3 regions of the Psychrobacillus sp. FSL H8-0510 genome follow, and region 1 is predicted to be linked to each of the others. Evidence: riboswitches for the same ligand, from Rfam matches in the RefSeq annotation. Region 1 holds a riboswitch; each other region holds the start of a gene.
The links. A riboswitch is a leader RNA that binds a small molecule or an ion and turns the genes downstream of it on or off. The one in region 1 is predicted to bind S-adenosylmethionine.
Positions count from the first base shown of each region.

Region 1 (5,604 bases):
CAGGATATTAACCTCCTAATTCTTGATGAGCCGACGAACCATTTAGATATCGAATCGAGAGAGGTCCTGGAAGATGCTTTGGGTGATTTTGATGGTACTATTTTAGCTGTTTCACATGACCGATACTTTTTGAACAAATTATTCCCGAAAACGGTCTGGTTAGAACAAGGTCAGCTAACAACTTTTGAAGGGTCATATGATTGGGCGCGTATAAAGTGGGAAGAGCAAGTAGCGATTGAAATTCCTTTTAAAAATGAAAAACAAGAAAAACCAACATATAAAAGAAGTGCAGGGGGAAGTGTAGAACGAAAGATTGAGGAAGAGATTCAAGCAGTGGAAAAAGAAATTTCCAACCTAAAAGAGCAAATCGAAATAGAAGAGGATTGGGAGACATACGAAAAACTTTTGAAAGCTATTGAATCAAATGAAATGAAGATAGAGAAATTGACTCTGGAATGGATAGAGCAAGAAGATGATTCAAATTGTATATAATTTTGATAATAGAAAATAAATTTATCAAATAGTTAGAAAAGAGCATTAACATTCATACATTTGTACTATATAATAAATTAAATACTATCCCAAATGGATTAGTAATATTGGCATGTATTTAATTTTATATAGAGAGTAGATGGAAAATGAGAAAATCAATAAAGTGGAAAATTATTGTTTCAGTAATGGCATTAATATTCGTAAGCATGATACCGCTAATAAGTATTAGTACAAATACAATAAGTGAAAAGACCGAAAAAGATTTACTTGACCAGAGCCAAGTAATAGTTAAAGAAATGACCTCATCCATACAAAATTATCTAGCTGTATACGAAAAAGGACTTTTACAACTATCTACTTCTAATGCAATTTTAGATTTTGAAAATAATGAAAAAGCTACGAATGTAGTATTGACTACTCAATTAGAAAAAAACTTAGATACTAGATTCAATGAATTTGTTTCTTTGTATGATGCTGTAGCATCTGTGTATATCGCTTTTCCAGATAAATCGATTGAAATAATACCAGAAGCGGATCTTGGAGCAGAATTTGATCCAACCTCAAGAGAATGGTATTCCAATGCTGTTTCAAACAAAGAGAGTTATAGCTGGTCTAAACCATTTGTGGATGCAGCAACTGGAGAATATGCTATTTCTGGTGCTAAAGCTGTTATTAAAAATGGCCAAGTGGTCGGTGTTCTTGCTATTGATATTTTACTGTCGAAGTTAACAGAAACGTTAGCTGACAGCGAGTTGGGGTACGAAGGTTATCCTATAATTGTAGATGCTGATGGTAATGCCATTGTTCATCCAACGTTATTTGGTGAAAATTTATCCAAGGATTCTTCTGTAAAGAAAATGCTTTCTAGTACCTCAGAAACAGGACATGTGACCGGTTTGATGGATGGTACTAACACAACTACTGTATACACTACGTTACCAGGATTAGATTGGAAGGTAGGCGCTGTTTATGAAGAAAGTAAAATCCATCAAACAGCTGACAGTATTCGTTCACAAATAATTATTATTGTTATATGTATAGAAGCGTTAATCTTTTTAGTATTATTTTTCCTAATAAGTCGTATATTGAAACCGATTGAACAACTAAAAAGATTGATGGATTCTATGGCAGAAGGAGATTTAACTGTTCAGGCTAATATTAAATCCAAGGATGAAATCGGACAACTAGCGAATAACTTCAACAAGATGGCTGTAAATATGAATGAAATTATTCAGGTCGTGAAAGAGTCTGCGAGTAATGTCCAATCGAATTCGGAAAGTTTAAGTGCGGTGGCAGAAGAAACAAACGCTTCCGCAGAGCAAGTTTCGTCAGCTGTGAGTGAGATTGCGGTAGGTGCTTCTAAATCCGCAGAAGATGCTGTAGACGTAACAGAAAGTTCGTTGCACTTAAGTGATCAAATCAATCTCATCAATGAAAAATCAGTAATGATGACTGATATAGCTATAAAAGCAAACACTATGAATTCGAATGGTCAAAACCAAATGAGTGAACTTAAATCATCTTTCCAAAACTGGGAGTCAAATCTAATCTCTATGTCCACGTTGTTTAGTACATTGGAAGTTAGAGTAAATGCGATTGGTAGTGTGATGGAAACTATTATGCAAATTTCTGCACAGACGAACCTACTCGCATTGAATGCAAGTATTGAAGCTGCACGGGCAGGGGAGCATGGTAAAGGATTTGCAGTCGTAGCGGATGAAGTACGGAAACTAGCGGAGCAATCTGCAAAAGCGACAGAAGAAGTAAAGCATACTATTACGGAACTTCAAAGTGAATCACATACTGTAGGACAACAAATGGAAGATACTATCAAAACTTTCCGTGAACAGGGCTCTGTTGTAACAAATACAGAAGTAACTTTTGGTGAAATATCGTTACTGATGAATAATTTACAAACTTCGATCGATGCTGTTTCAGCAGAAATTGAACAGGTTTCTACCTTTAAGGATCAAGTTGTAGATACGATTCAAATGATGGCTTCAACTTCAGAGCAAACCGCAGCAGCATGTGAAGAAGTAAGTGCATCATCAGATGAACAACTAAGAGCAATCCAATCGGTAGCGAAAGCTTCGGAGACTCTTACAGAGCTTAGTGACAAATTAGCGAATGCAGTGAATCGCTTTAAAGTTTAAAAGAAGTTGAATTGTTTGAAAACAAATGTTAATATTCACTCAGGAAGAACAATATAATTTAATAACTCTTATCAAGAGAAGCCGAGGGAAATGGCCCGTTGAAGCTTCAGCAACCTCTGAGTAGTCAGAAAGGTGCTAACTCCTACAAGATAATTTCTTGAAAGATAAGAATCGAGAGCAAAACGTTCACCCTCTTTTCTTGTTTATAGGAAAGAGGGTTTTTTGAATTTAAAGGAGGACAACAAATTGCCTATAAATATACCAAAACAGTTACCTGCAGCTGAACATCTTAAAAACGAGAAAATATTTATCATGGACACCGATCGAGCGATAGCTCAAGACATACGTCCGTTAAATATTGTTATCTTGAACCTTATGCCTGAAAAAGAAAAAACAGAGCTTCAATTGCTCCGTTTACTAGGAAATACGTCGCTACAAGTAAATGTAACCTTTTTACATATGGCAACCCACGATTCTAAAAATGTAAGTAAAACACATCTAGACACTTTTTATACGACATTCGAGGATATTAAGCACCGAAAATACGATGGGATGATTATTACCGGTGCCCCTATTGAGCATTTAAAATTTGAAGACGTTAATTATTGGAATGAGATTATGGAAATAATGGATTGGTCTAAAACTCAGGTGACCTCTGTTTTACACATTTGTTGGGGGGCTCAAGCCGCTCTCTACCATCACTATGGTATCGGGAAATATGACTTGTCTAAGAAATGCTTTGGGGTATTCAGTCATCGTTTATCAGACCCAACTGTACATTTAGTGCGAGGGTTTAATGATGAATTTCACGCGCCTGTGTCTCGGTACACAGCTGTATCTTTCGATGAAATAAAAAAAGACCCTCGTTTAATACTGCTTTCCGACTCAAAGGATGCGGGTGTTTTTCTAGTAATATCAAAAGATAAAAAGCATATTATGATTACGGGTCATTTAGAGTATGATGCAACTACACTTGCAGACGAATATAACCGAGATATTAAAAAAGGTGTGGATATTGATGTCCCAAAAAATTATTTTCCAAACGATGATCCAACACAAATACCGATGAACTCCTGGCGTTCCCATACACATTTACTTTTTTCCAATTGGTTGAATTATTATGTGTACCAAGAAACTCCTTATGATTGGGAATAACTAAAAGGCTGGCCGTGAGTGAATTCACGATCAGCCTATATATGTTGATGAAAATGAGCATTATAATTTTTTATTCTGTCTTAAAAATTCGGTTAATTTCCTGCATTTCTTCTATCGTCAGTTCCACTTCAAGTGCTTTCAGATTTCGTAACACTTGTTCTGGTTTTTTAGCTCCAGGAATTACTGTATCTATGGTATTTTGTGCTAGATACCATGCAAGAACAATGGAAGAAACCTCCGCTTGTTTATCATTTGCTATACTACGAAGAGACTCAATCTTTTCCAAGTTACGAATATAAACCTCCCCTTGAAATAACGGATTTTTTGATCGGCCGTCTTCAATTATAGAATCTTTATTGAATTTTCCTGTCAAAAGACCAGAAGCAAGAGGGAAATACGGGATAAATGAAATTTGGTGTTTGGCGCAAAAAGGGATTAAGTCATTTTCTGCCTCTCTTTTGAATAGATTATAGCCTGATTGGATTACTTCTAAATTCCCGTCTTTATTGGCTTCGGTTAATTGATCCATTGTGAAATTGGATACGCCAATTGCTCTAATTTTACCCTCTTCTTTAAGTCGTGAGAGTGTTCCAATTGCTTCATCCTTAGGAGTTCCTTCATCTGGAAAATGGATATAGAATAGATCAATGTAGTCGGTTTGCAGTCTGCGCAAACTATTTTCAACGGTCTCTCTTAAAAATTTAGGAGAGTTATCTACAATAACCTTTCCTTCCTCTATCTTGTGTGCCCCTTTTGTTGCAATAATCATATCTTGCCTCGTGTTAAATTCCTTTAATACTTCTCCTATGAGTTCTTCTGATCTTCCCATCCCATATATAAAGGCACTATCTATAAAATTGATTCCATTTTGAATAGCAGCTCGTACAATTTCCTTGCCTGTTTCATCGTTTAGATTAGGGAATAGATTGTGTCCACCGACTGCGTTACTTCCTAAACCAATAGGATTTACCAATAGACCAGTACGACCAATTTCTACTGCATTTTTCATAATAATAGAAACAACTCCTTTTCTCTGAATATTTCTATTATAATATAGAAAAACCAGAATACAAAAAGGTGGAGATTGATTTGACGGTACTAACGGATGTGCACACTGATTTTATTGGAGTAGTTCATCAAAAGTTTTCTGATTTAATGAGAGATGTAGAAAAAGCAATCATGCAGATGGAGGAAGATAAGTTATTTTGGACTCCAAATAATCATTCCAATAGTGTAGCTATCATCATTAAACATATGAGTGGGAATCTGATTTCAAGATGGACTGACTTTTTGACGACAGACGGTGAAAAGCCTGACAGAAATCGGGACGAGGAATTTGAAAGTACAGTGGAAACTCGTGAGGAGTTGTTAGAAATTTGGTCGAGGGGATGTCAAATATTCTTAGAAGCATTAGATACAATAAAATCAGTCCATTTGCTCCAAACTATTTACATTAGGAACGAGCCTCATACTGTTATGGAAGCTGTTATTAGAAGTCTTTCTCATACATCTTCTCATGTTGGACAGGTGATTTATATTGCGAAGCAAGTGACTACTGAAGAGAAGTGGACAACATTGTCTATTCCTAAAAAGCAAAAGTAGAAGTGGAGGCATTATTTTGAAGCTTGGACTATTAAAAAACGAGGTAAAGTTATCTCCATACGACGGGGAATGGGGGAAAGAGTTCAACCGGGTGAAACTAGAAGTTTTAGAAGCAACAGGACTTCTAGAAGATCGAATACAGCATATTGGAAGCACCGCAATAAAAAACATGCCTGCTAAACCAATTATAGATATATTAATA
Region 1 covers NZ_JBBOYZ010000001.1:1,719,440-1,725,043, forward strand. Annotated here, with positions in the region: gene abc-f (ribosomal protection-like ABC-F family protein) at 1-492, shown strand, start outside; gene MHI40_RS08405 (methyl-accepting chemotaxis protein) at 639-2,645, shown strand; SAM riboswitch class I at 2,711-2,816, shown strand; gene metA (homoserine O-acetyltransferase MetA) at 2,892-3,800, shown strand; gene MHI40_RS08415 (aldo/keto reductase) at 3,871-4,809, opposite strand; gene MHI40_RS08420 (DUF1572 family protein) at 4,890-5,402, shown strand; gene MHI40_RS08425 (GrpB family protein) at 5,419-5,604, shown strand, end outside.

Region 2 (5,604 bases), 1.5 Mb from region 1:
CCCGCTGGAGTCGCCGCCCTCCACTTCAATCAATTAAGTAAATAAATAAAATATACTAGTACCCTAAACTAAAAATTATATAGTAATAAAGAATCCAGCTCTTTTTCCGATTATTTCTGCATAATCTTCTACCATCACACTTGCTGTTGGGTACATACCTGCTCCTGGACCGACTAATGTTAATGTTCCAATATAGTTTGTATCTAGTGCAACTGCGTTGTTTACACCTTCTATTGAGTATAATGGATGATCTGGCCCTACTAGTTGTGGACCAACTGATGCGTATAGTTCACCGTTTTCGTCTTGCTCTATTTCTGCTACATGGCGATAACGTAGTCCTTGTTCTTTGGCTTTGCGGACATCCTCTAATGAGATTTCATCAATACCAACTACACGAACATCGTTCCAATTGGGCTGTTTTTTAAACGCTAGTGCGCTTAGTATCATCAGTTTTCGGAAAGCATCTTGCCCGGACACATCGTTAAATGGATCTGCTTCTGCATAACCAAGGTCCTGCGCCTCTTTTAATGAGTCATCAAATGGACATTCATCCTGACGCATTTGTGTCAAAATGTAGTTCGACGTACCATTTAAGATCCCTTGGATTCTTTTCACTGAGTTAACTTGTAATAGATTTTTTAATGTCTTAATAACTGGAACTCCGCCGGCTGTTGTTGCTTCATATCCTATAAATACTCCACGAGACTTTGCACGCTCATGTAATGGAATACTATATTTGGAGAACATTACTTTATTTGCTGTTATTACATGACATCCTTTATCAATCGCTCTACATAAGTAGTTATATGCCGGTTCCTCATTTACAATTGCCTCGAATACCACTTGGAGTCCAGGTATATTAATAATATCCTCAAAGTTATCAGTTACTAACACACCAGGTGTAGCCATTCTTTCTTTTCCAACATTGTTTACGAGGATCGCACTAATTTCTAGTTCTAATCCTAAAGACTTTTTCAGATCTTCTCTTTTTTCATTTACAATGTTGTAAATCCCTTGCCCGACTGTTCCGAAACCTAGGATTGCTGCTTTTATCGTCGCCATGCTATCTCCTCCAACTGAATTTGCACAATTGAGTTCCAATTTGCTTCAATTTGTAAAATCTAATCGCATTCATATACGAAGAACTATTTTACATATTGTAGCCCATTTTTACTCAATTATCAATAAAATTCTATCTAGAGAGGACATTTGTTTTTCCCACAAGTACTTTATCAAGGGCAGACTGTAAATCCTCAACCGCCTCTAGTCCAACAGACAAGCGAATTAAGTCTTCTGTAACGCCCGATTTCACCAAGTCTTCAGGAGTTAACTGCTGATGTGTTGTAGATGCAGGGTGGATTATTAGCGATTTAGCATCCCCGACATTAGCTACATGCGACCAAATTTCAATATTATCGATAATATTACGACCTGCCTCTTTACCACCTTTCACTCCAAAAGTTAGGATGGAACCAAAACCATTCTGTAAGTACTTTTTAGCAAGCTCATGGGAGGGATGACTTTCTAAACCTAAGTAGTTAACCCAAGTTACTTCTTCGTTACTTTCTAAGTACTCCGCAATTTTTTGTGCATTTTCATTATGCTTTGGTACGCGTAAATGAAGTGTTTCTAGTCCTTGTAAAAAGGAAAATGCTGCTTCAGGACTTAAAGTTGGACCAAAATCACGAAGCAATTGAACGCGTAATTTCACTGCAAATGCCACGTTTGGAACGTCTATTCCATATCTTAGACCATGATAGGTCACATCCGGTTGTGTGAATCCTGGAAATTTCTCGGAGTCCCAATTGAAGTTTCCTCCATCTACTACAACTCCACCAATCGTAGTACCATGACCACCAATCCACTTAGTCGCTGAATGAATTACGACATGAGCACCGTACTTAATAGGGTTCGATCCATATGGAGTAGCAAATGTGCTATCTACAAGTAAAGGCACTCCTACTTCGTTAGCAATGGCTGCTACGTTTTCTATATCTAATACATTTAAGCTTGGGTTTCCTATAATTTCTCCAAAAAATGCTTTCGTTTTATCTGTCACAGCAGCTCGGAAATTTTCTGGATCTGTAGAATCTACAAATTTCACCGTTATACCATATCGCGGCAATGTATGAGCAAATAAATTAAACGTACCACCGTATAAATTCTCAGCAGCAATAATTTCGTCTCCTGCTCCTGCAATGTTTAATATAGAAAATGCGATAGCTGCCATTCCTGAAGAAAATGCAACTGCTGCCGTTCCCCCCTCTAATAATGCAATTCGTTGTTCAAATACATCCACAGTTGGATTCGTAATACGTGAATAGATATTACCTGTTTCTGCAAGAGCAAATAGGTTTTGTGCATGTTCTGTATCTCTAAATACAAAGGATGTCGTCTTATGAATGGGTACTGCTCGTGATCCAGTCACTGGATCTGGTTGTTGGCCACCGTGTAAAAGTAGTGTTTCTTTTTGTAGATTGGTCATTTGAATTCCTCCTAAAATGTAGTTAGATGGACGCTTATGGAGGCGAGGGAGGATTAGAACAAACAAAAAACCCTCTTCAATTAAGAAGAGGGTGCAAATTCGCATGTTCCTCCTCTTATCTTCCAAATTCAATTTAGAATTTGTAGGATTTAGCACCTTTCCAAGTTGAGAACTTGTTGGTTGCCGGGCATCGTAGGGCCTATTCCCTCCGCCACTCTTGATAAGAGTATTAGATTTAGTTTTCCATCTTGTTACACAGTATAGATTTCTACCAATCTATTTGTCAATACTTTTTTGAATAATTAAAAAACATATACTTTAAAATTCTGAAACTTCTCATCTTTTCATTCGTTTAATATATTGAAGTTAATGGGGGTGAAAAAAATGCTCATTCCGATGATTTGTATCCTTGTGATCAGTTATCTTGTTGGGTCCATTCACGGTTCTAAAATAGCTCAGTATCTGAGTGGGGTAAATATTAAAAAAGAGGGCTTAAAAAATTCTGGCGCCTCAAATGCAGCTATTGTTCTTGGCGCAAAATATGGCATTTTAGTTGCCATAATTGATATTTTAAAGGGAGTTATAGTCGTAATTGGGACGGGTTTTTGGGTTTCACAGTACGCACATTTTTCGATAGTGGAACAGGACATCCTGCTATATAGTGCAGGTGCTGCTGTAATACTTGGACATAACTTCCCTCTTTACACTAAATTTAAAGGTGGTAAAGGCACTGCATCCCTTATTGGTGTACTACTTGCTCTTAGCTGGCCGCTTGGTTTAATCGGACTTATATTATTAATCGGAACTACATTATTAACGGACTATTTATTAATTGGTGTGTTTGTTTTTTACTTTGTTTTTATCGGTGCATCCATTTGGTTTGCAGAAGGAGTAGGGCCAATGGCTATTGCCGGATTCCTATTTTTGATGGCTGTTGTACTACATCTCGAGAATTTCCGTCGTTTAATGCGAAAGGAAGAGATGAGAATCTCCACTTTCTTAAGTAAGAAGAAACCATCTGTATGAAATGAGTGAATATCATGAAGAAGAAAATGAGGTGGATCGTGCTTATCCCATTAGTAGTGATTATTTCTAGTGGAATTGGGATATGGGTTCTCACGAGTAATTGGCTTGAAAATGGTCAAAATCCAAAGGCAGATGGCACCAATCAATATGCTATTGTGCTTGGTGCCAAAGTGAAAAAAGGGAATATCCCTTCTTTTGCTTTACAGTATCGATTGGAGGCTGCTCTTGCGTATGCCCAAAAATATACCCATGTAAAATTAGTACTTTCAGGTGGACGAGGTCCCGATGAAGATATCGAAGAGGCCGTGGTGATGAGAGATTTTCTATTGGAAAATGGCATAGCCGAAGATCGACTCATCTTAGAAGACAAAGCCACCTCAACATATGAAAATCTACTGTTCTCACAAGAATTACTACCCAGTAATATCGACTCCGTCACCCTTATAACAAGCGACTACCATTTACAACGATCCAAAGTACTAGCAAGTAAACTAGGATGGAAATCAGATGTCGTGGCTGCTAAAACTCCCAAAGTGGTTGAATTCAAGGTTCGTACGCGAGAACGTGTCGCGTTGTTAAAGGCATATATTTTGGGGAATTGATTGTTACAAATAGATGGGTATTAAGTAATTATCGTGTTATTTTCTTGATACCCATCTTTTTACTATTCCATAAAATTCATTTTAGCTATGATACCCTTCTTCACCGAAAGGTTGTAGTTTTTCTAACCATTTCTCCAATAACCTTTCTAATTCTTTTTTGCCTACCCTACTTTCAGTTTCCTCTTTTTTAATAATCTCCATATGCTCTATGTCAAAATTATCTTTGCCGAACTGAGTCCAGTCCTTTTGCAGATTTTTATTTGAATGGAGTCCGTTTTCTAATGTAAATTTAACCCCATTCAACGTTTTAAAATTAGGTGTAGAAGCTACATACTTTTTACCGTTTCGTTTGTTTGTGATGACGTAAATTCCGCCCTCGATTTTAATTTCTTTATATTCTTGTTTTAATTCTTTTTTGCGATCCATTTATATTCCATCCTTCTACTTAGTTTTTCACCCAATACGCACTACCATCGTCTTGTCTGGCCAAAAATCCATACTCTATTAAGTAACGTCTTAATGTTACGAAATCCTCATAAGCATTCTTTAGTACATGATTTATTTCTTTCTCTGTGTAAGTTTTTCCTTTTTCAAATCTTTGGATCAGAACTCTTAAGGTTGCTAGTTTTTGCTTTTCTTTCCTCGGAAATTTCATAAGAGGTCCATCTATTCCGTCTGGGAAGAATTTACTTTCGATATCTTTTTGTTCTTCTTGCGTGATGTTATACCGATCGTCCACCATCGTTGCAGTCTTATGAAGCGGTAAAAATGTCGGTGCATGATTGTCTTTTGCCTTTAACATTTCCATCATCGCTAAAAACACTTTTGCTTGTCGCTCCTTTTCCTTTAATACGAAACGATGATTTCGAATCGTAGAAGAGCTTCCAATTCCTAACTCTGTTTGTATTTCTGCATCACTTCTACCCTCATAAAAGAGGCGTAATAGGCTATTTTGATGTTCGGTTAAGCCAGTAAATTTTTTGTTAAGCCCTATTAGATATTGAAAAACAGAGTCATGCTCCATTTCAATATGATGCTTCATGAATTTTTCTGCTTCATATAACATATTATTCTTTGGATAAATGAATCCCTTTTCAACTTTAAAACCGCACATAATACAAATATACATTTCGTCTTCTTCAGCATACCCTGACTTTAACTGTTCTGAGGAGGCACTCCAAAGTAATTCTGACACTTCCATATACAAACACAACCAATCTTTGTTTATTAATTTACAAACATTATATAATAACGTTTGTAAATTATCAATATGTAAAAATGTGGTTGCAATTTATCTGAAAATAATAAACAATATGAATAAGGAGTTTCGTAAAGCGAAACGATAGAGAGGGGAATTCCATTGGTTACATTTAACGATTATGAATATAAACGTCCAAATTTAGAACAAGACAAATCTACATTTAGAGAGTTATTAACAAAATTTAAAGAAGCTTCTTCTGTAGCAGAACAGAATGAGGCAATCGAGAATAT
Region 2 covers NZ_JBBOYZ010000001.1:187,820-193,423, reverse strand. Annotated here, with positions in the region: gene MHI40_RS00975 (homoserine dehydrogenase) at 76-1,062, opposite strand; gene MHI40_RS00970 (O-acetylhomoserine aminocarboxypropyltransferase/cysteine synthase family protein) at 1,193-2,485, opposite strand; SAM riboswitch class I at 2,598-2,712, opposite strand; gene MHI40_RS00965 (glycerol-3-phosphate acyltransferase) at 2,870-3,511, shown strand; gene MHI40_RS00960 (YdcF family protein) at 3,526-4,113, shown strand; gene MHI40_RS00955 (GIY-YIG nuclease family protein) at 4,195-4,539, opposite strand; gene MHI40_RS00950 (DUF2087 domain-containing protein) at 4,559-5,314, opposite strand; gene MHI40_RS00945 (M3 family oligoendopeptidase) at 5,474-5,604, shown strand, end outside.
Region 2: linked by a shared signal. The riboswitch ahead of MHI40_RS00970 (O-acetylhomoserine aminocarboxypropyltransferase/cysteine synthase family protein) and the one ahead of metA (homoserine O-acetyltransferase MetA) in region 1 are both predicted to bind S-adenosylmethionine.

Region 3 (5,604 bases), 1.2 Mb from region 1:
GGAGAGAGTTTATTCATGACAACTTTCACTAATACAGGTAGCGGAAAAAGACACGTCTACTTTGCATCACCTTACCCAGGTAAAATTATTCCATTGGATTTAAGCCAATACCGTGGCAAAATTATTTGTCAAAAGGATGCTTTCTTAGCAGCAGCAAAAGGGGTTACGATTGGCATCGAATTTCAGCGTAAGTTAGGAGCAGGCTTTTTTGGTGGTGAAGGTTTCATCATGCAAAAACTAGAAGGTGATGGCCTCGCTTTCGTTCATGCTGGTGGGGCAATTCATAGAAAGTCTCTTCAGCAAGGAGAAGTTTTACGCGTAGATACTGGGTGTCTCGTAGCAATGACTGCGGACGTTGACTACAATATTGAAATGGTAAAAGGAGTTAAAACAGCCTTATTTGGTGGAGAGGGATTATTCTTCGCTACTCTTCGTGGTCCAGGTACCGTATGGATCCAGTCACTTCCATTTAGTAGATTGGCTAGTAAAGTATTTGCAGCAGCTCCCCAAACACCTGGTGGTGGTTCAAAAGGTGAAGGTAGTATAACTGGTGGATTATTTGACCTGCTAGGTGGGAAATAAATCGGAATCCTTGAGAATGGCTTGCTTTTTAAGCCATTCTTTTTTTTTATGAAATTATAATATTTTATACCTTGAACTAAGTGCCCCAAGTATTTTGAACAATATAATAACCCTGATTTCTGTTTCAAGTGACGCTTTCCACATTAATCATTAAAAAATGTATTTCTCAACAAGAGGATTTTGTAATGTAATTTATTGAACTGTACTTTTACTCCAATTATCGGGAGAGAATTCCTTAAATACGGACCAAAAGTCCATATTACAGCAGTTATCCGTTACATGCTCTATGTTACAATAATGACAGATACAGCAACTTGGATGTTTAACTTAACACATATAATTTGGAAGCTAGGTGTAGGTATGGTTCTAGCTTCAACCAATATATAAAAGGAGGAGATGTAAACAATGGAAAATCAATATAATAGTATTATAGTAGCGGTAGATGGTTCAAAAGAGGCTGAATATGCATTCCGCAAATCGATTGATATTGCATATCGAAATGAAGGAGCGCAATTACATATCGTAAACATTATTGATACGCGTTATTTTGGAGCTTTTGATCAAGAAGTTGCGGAGGAAGTTAAAGAACAATCTCGGGAAATCTTAGATCGCTATAAGGCTCGCTCTATAGCGGCTCGTGTTGAAAATGTAAATGTCATTATTGAATATGGTTCACCTAAAACAGTAATAACAAAAGAGATTGCTAAATCAGTGGAGGCAGATTTAATTATTTGCGGTGCTACTGGTCATACGCCAGTAGAACGCTATTTAATTGGTTCGGTATCTGAAGCAATCGTGCGTTCAGCTAAATGTGATGTATTAGTCATTCGTACACCTGGTTCAACAATATAAAAAAAGCGTCCAGACTTTCAAAAGTCTGGACGCTTTTTTTATAGGATTAACTTATTCACCTTTTAGGGAACCGACATTGGAGGATTACTTAAAAAAGTAGAGAAGCTACGTGACTGTATCTCGTAGCTTCTCCTGATTCATTTACCCTATTACAGAAAGCTTCATCCGATGTGTAAGTGCAATGTCCATGTACCTTACTTTACCTAGATACTTTGTGTATTTGTTTGAACTAATGCTTTTCTATCTTGAGCTTCATGCATTTTAACCATTACAAAACGTGCAATCGGTTGAATAACCAAACTTTCTAAGAATAGAGCTATTAAAAAGTTACGTGGCCAAATTTGGATAAAGTTAGTAAAGATATCAGTTGTAAATCCATTCCCCATGATATCGCCAACAATAGTCATTGTAAATGACATACCTAAAACTGTGAACAGTGTACGGAACATAATACGAGCAGCAAAACCGTCTGTTGGTGAAATAAATTTAGATGCTAAAAATTCAGCAAAACGACCGATAGCTAACGGTTCTATAATCATCACAATAACCCAAATAATAGGCAACAGGATTAACATATCCATTGCAACCTCACTGTTAAATCCTCCAGCTGCAAGAATTATGTTGATTGATCCTATAAATAGTACTGATAATGTACAAATGATTGCGCCAAATATTGCGCCTTCTTTACCATTCTTTGGTAGTCTTTTATCTTGATGCATATCTTACTTATCTTCCTTTCAAAAAGCTTATTTAGACCTTGGCAATTAATATGAAGCAAAACAGTCGATTTTTATAATAGAGGATAACGTTATAGAGAGAAAAAACTCTTTGAAGTGTCCATAATTTTTTCATTTAAATCCTATATGCAAACCATGTTAATATGGGTTTTCGCTTGGATTAAAGCTAGTCCACAGATTCCTGAGTGCATTATTAAAAGCTGTTTCATTAAACAGCCGACAATTCCTACAATATTACAGAGTTACTGTACTCTTTTTATATATTGGATTTCCTTTTCAGAAATTCTTTAATAAAGTTGGTAATAGTTTTGAAATTTTTATTAAGGGATTAGTTGATTGCTGAGTTAAACACAGCATCATTGCTCCTTCAATTGAAGCAGTCAATAATAATGAAATGGCAGTAGCCTTTTCAACCGAAAAACCATCCGCTAATAGTTTAATATAATAAATTTGCTCTATATTTTCATACAAATCACTACAAGCGGTTCGGACAGGCTCACTCATTGTCGCCATCTCACTAACGATACTGCTAAATGTATAGCCAGTGATGGTCCCATCCTTTTCAAAACTACGAATTAATTTATCAATCATGGAAACTATGGCATCTTCAGTCGAAGGATGCTTACTGAAAATCACTTTAATATCTGTTGTAATATCTTCTTTTAAAGCATGTAAACAAGTTATTAAGAGTTCGTCTTTGCCATTTGGAAAGTGGTGGTAAAGGGCCCCTTTTGTAACGTTACATGCTTTTAAAATTTCTGTTAGTCCTACAGTTTTGTAGCCTTTTTGTTGAAACAGTGTTGTAGCAGTTTCAATTATGAGTGATTTAGTATCCATATCTGAATTTCCTCCTAACATACCGACGGGTCTGTTTGTTAGTATAACAAATTTTTAACAACATTCTAGTATTTTGTTTATTTAAATAAATAGCAAAGCACCCAATACACCCTCGATTGTTTATCTCCCTTTCCTAAACCTTCATATAATATTACGAGGAGCATTATGCCTTATGTTCCTACAATACAAGATGGGAGGTGGATACGATGGAGTCTTCTACAGGATTATGGGTTGGTTTGTTAGGCATCGTTTTAGGGGTGCTAGGTTTCTTTTATGCTCCGCTTTGGCTAGGTGCTGGAGCAGTTCTTTTGGGGCTAGTAGCTTTAGCTTATTCTCACAAGTTAATAGTAGGTTGGATATCATTAATACTCGGTGTAATTGTTTTAATATGGACATTTTTGTTATGATGTTGAACAAAATGCATCTTGTTAAAAACACATCTACGTGTTAAGCTTATTTAAATTCAAAATTGTGATAATTTAATATATTTTTCTTATCCAGAGAGACGGAGGGATTGGCCCGTAGATGTCTCAGCAACCAGCCACGTTTAGGTATGGTGCTAATTCCAAATAGACGTTTGACGTCTTGAAGATAAGAAGACAAACTTCAATATTACTTGAGGATTCTCTTCTTATTAGAGAATCCTCTTTTTTTATTTTAATTGTAAAGGATGAGCATCTAATGTCAAAGAACAGTATCGATACACAGTTAGTTCAATTGGGCAACCATAGTGATGAGAAAACTGGTGCGGTAAATCCCCCTATTTATCTTTCAACAGCTTACAAACATAATGGGATCGGGCAGTCAACAGGATATGACTACACACGAACTAAAAACCCAACTCGCGCTATTTTAGAAGATGGAATTGCAAAGTTAGAAGATGGAGATGCTGGCTTTGCCTGTAGTTCTGGCATGGCCGCTATACAATTGGTTTTGTCCCTTTTTCGCTCAGGGGATGAATTAATTGCGCCTGATGATTTATATGGTGGAACCTACCGGTTATTTAACCAGTATGCAGATTCTTATAATATTCGTACCACTTATGCAAAGTTTGAATCAGCTGAAGAAGTAACAGCATTGATAACCAAAAATACAAAAGCTTTATTTATTGAAACCCCAACAAACCCCTTGATGTTGGAAATTGATATCCAACTATTTGCTGAGGTTGCAAAAGAGCATAATCTACTTTTAATCGTAGACAATACATTCCTTACTCCTTACTTACAGCGACCTATTGAAATGGGTGCTGATATTGTCATTCATAGTGGTACCAAATATATTGGTGGACATAATGACGTTCTTGCGGGACTTGTCGTCTCGAAGGGTGCGGAACTTAGTGAACAGCTGCAAACTAATCATAATGCAGCAGGAGCCGTCCTTTCTCCTTTCGATTCTTGGTTACTCATAAGAGGATTAAAGACGCTTCATCTACGTATGAAGCAACATGATTTAAACGCTAAAAGAATTGCAGAGTTTTTAAAGCAAGAGCCTGCAGTTAAAGATGTATTATATCCTGGGGTTGGTGGGATGTTATCCTTCCGTTTACATAAAAGCGAGGGGGTTGCCCCTTTCCTAGAGAATTTGAAATTAATTGTATTTGCAGAGAGTCTTGGCGGTGTGGAAAGCTTTATCACTTATCCTGCTACACAAACACATGCGGATATACCGGAGATGGAACGAATTGCACGAGGGGTTGATAATAGTCTCCTTCGTTTTTCGGTGGGAATTGAAGAGGTCGAAGATTTAATAACAGATTTACAACAAGTATTTAATACTTTAGAAAGTGAGGGTTTAAAATGAGTGATTTCAAAGAGTCATTGGAAACTAGTCTAGTCGTCGCCTCTACTCGTGGAAATTCAGAAATAATAACGGGAGCTGTCAATGTTCCTATTTATTTATCCTCCACCTTTCATCAAGAAAGCTTTGATAATTTCGGCCCTTATGACTATAGTCGATCGGGAAACCCTACAAGAGAAGCACTTGAAAAAACCATTGCGGAACTAGAGGGAGGAACTAGAGGACTTGCATTTGCTTCGGGAATTGCAGCTATTTCTTCTGCTTTTATGCTTTTGTCTTCTGGCGATCATATCGTTATTACAGAAGATGTATACGGCGGTACCTTTCGCTTTGTTACCGAAGTATTGCCTCGTTTTGGGATTGAGCACAGCTTTGCAGATTTTACTGACATCGATGCAATTACAAGAGCAATACAACCCAATACAAAACTAATATACATTGAGACACCCTCGAACCCTTGCTTGGGTATCACTGATATTCATGCAGTAGTAGAGCTTGCAAAGTCCCATGACTGTTTAACCTTTTTAGACAATACATTTATGACACCATTATACCAACGTCCACTGGACTTGGGAGTAGATGTCGTTTTACATAGTGCCACAAAATTTTTATCCGGACATAGCGATGTTATTGCAGGACTTGCAGTTACAAAAGATGATGATTTAGGTAATCGTTTAGCATTTATCCAGAACTCATTCGGTGCTATTTTAGGTGCACAAGATTCATTTTCTCTCATACAAGGGATAAAAACACTAAGTGTACGATTTGAAAAATCTGCTGAAACTGCGAGAAAAATTGC
Region 3 covers NZ_JBBOYZ010000001.1:515,498-521,101, reverse strand. Annotated here, with positions in the region: gene MHI40_RS02595 (TIGR00266 family protein) at 1-582, shown strand, start outside; gene MHI40_RS02590 (hypothetical protein) at 778-969, shown strand; gene MHI40_RS02585 (universal stress protein) at 988-1,434, shown strand; gene MHI40_RS02580 (DUF2798 domain-containing protein) at 1,638-2,153, opposite strand; gene MHI40_RS02575 (TetR/AcrR family transcriptional regulator) at 2,448-3,008, opposite strand; gene MHI40_RS02570 (hypothetical protein) at 3,215-3,415, shown strand; SAM riboswitch class I at 3,499-3,606, shown strand; gene MHI40_RS02565 (methionine biosynthesis PLP-dependent protein) at 3,690-4,808, shown strand; gene metC (cystathionine beta-lyase) at 4,805-5,604, shown strand, end outside.
Region 3: linked by a shared signal. The riboswitch ahead of MHI40_RS02565 (methionine biosynthesis PLP-dependent protein) and the one ahead of metA (homoserine O-acetyltransferase MetA) in region 1 are both predicted to bind S-adenosylmethionine.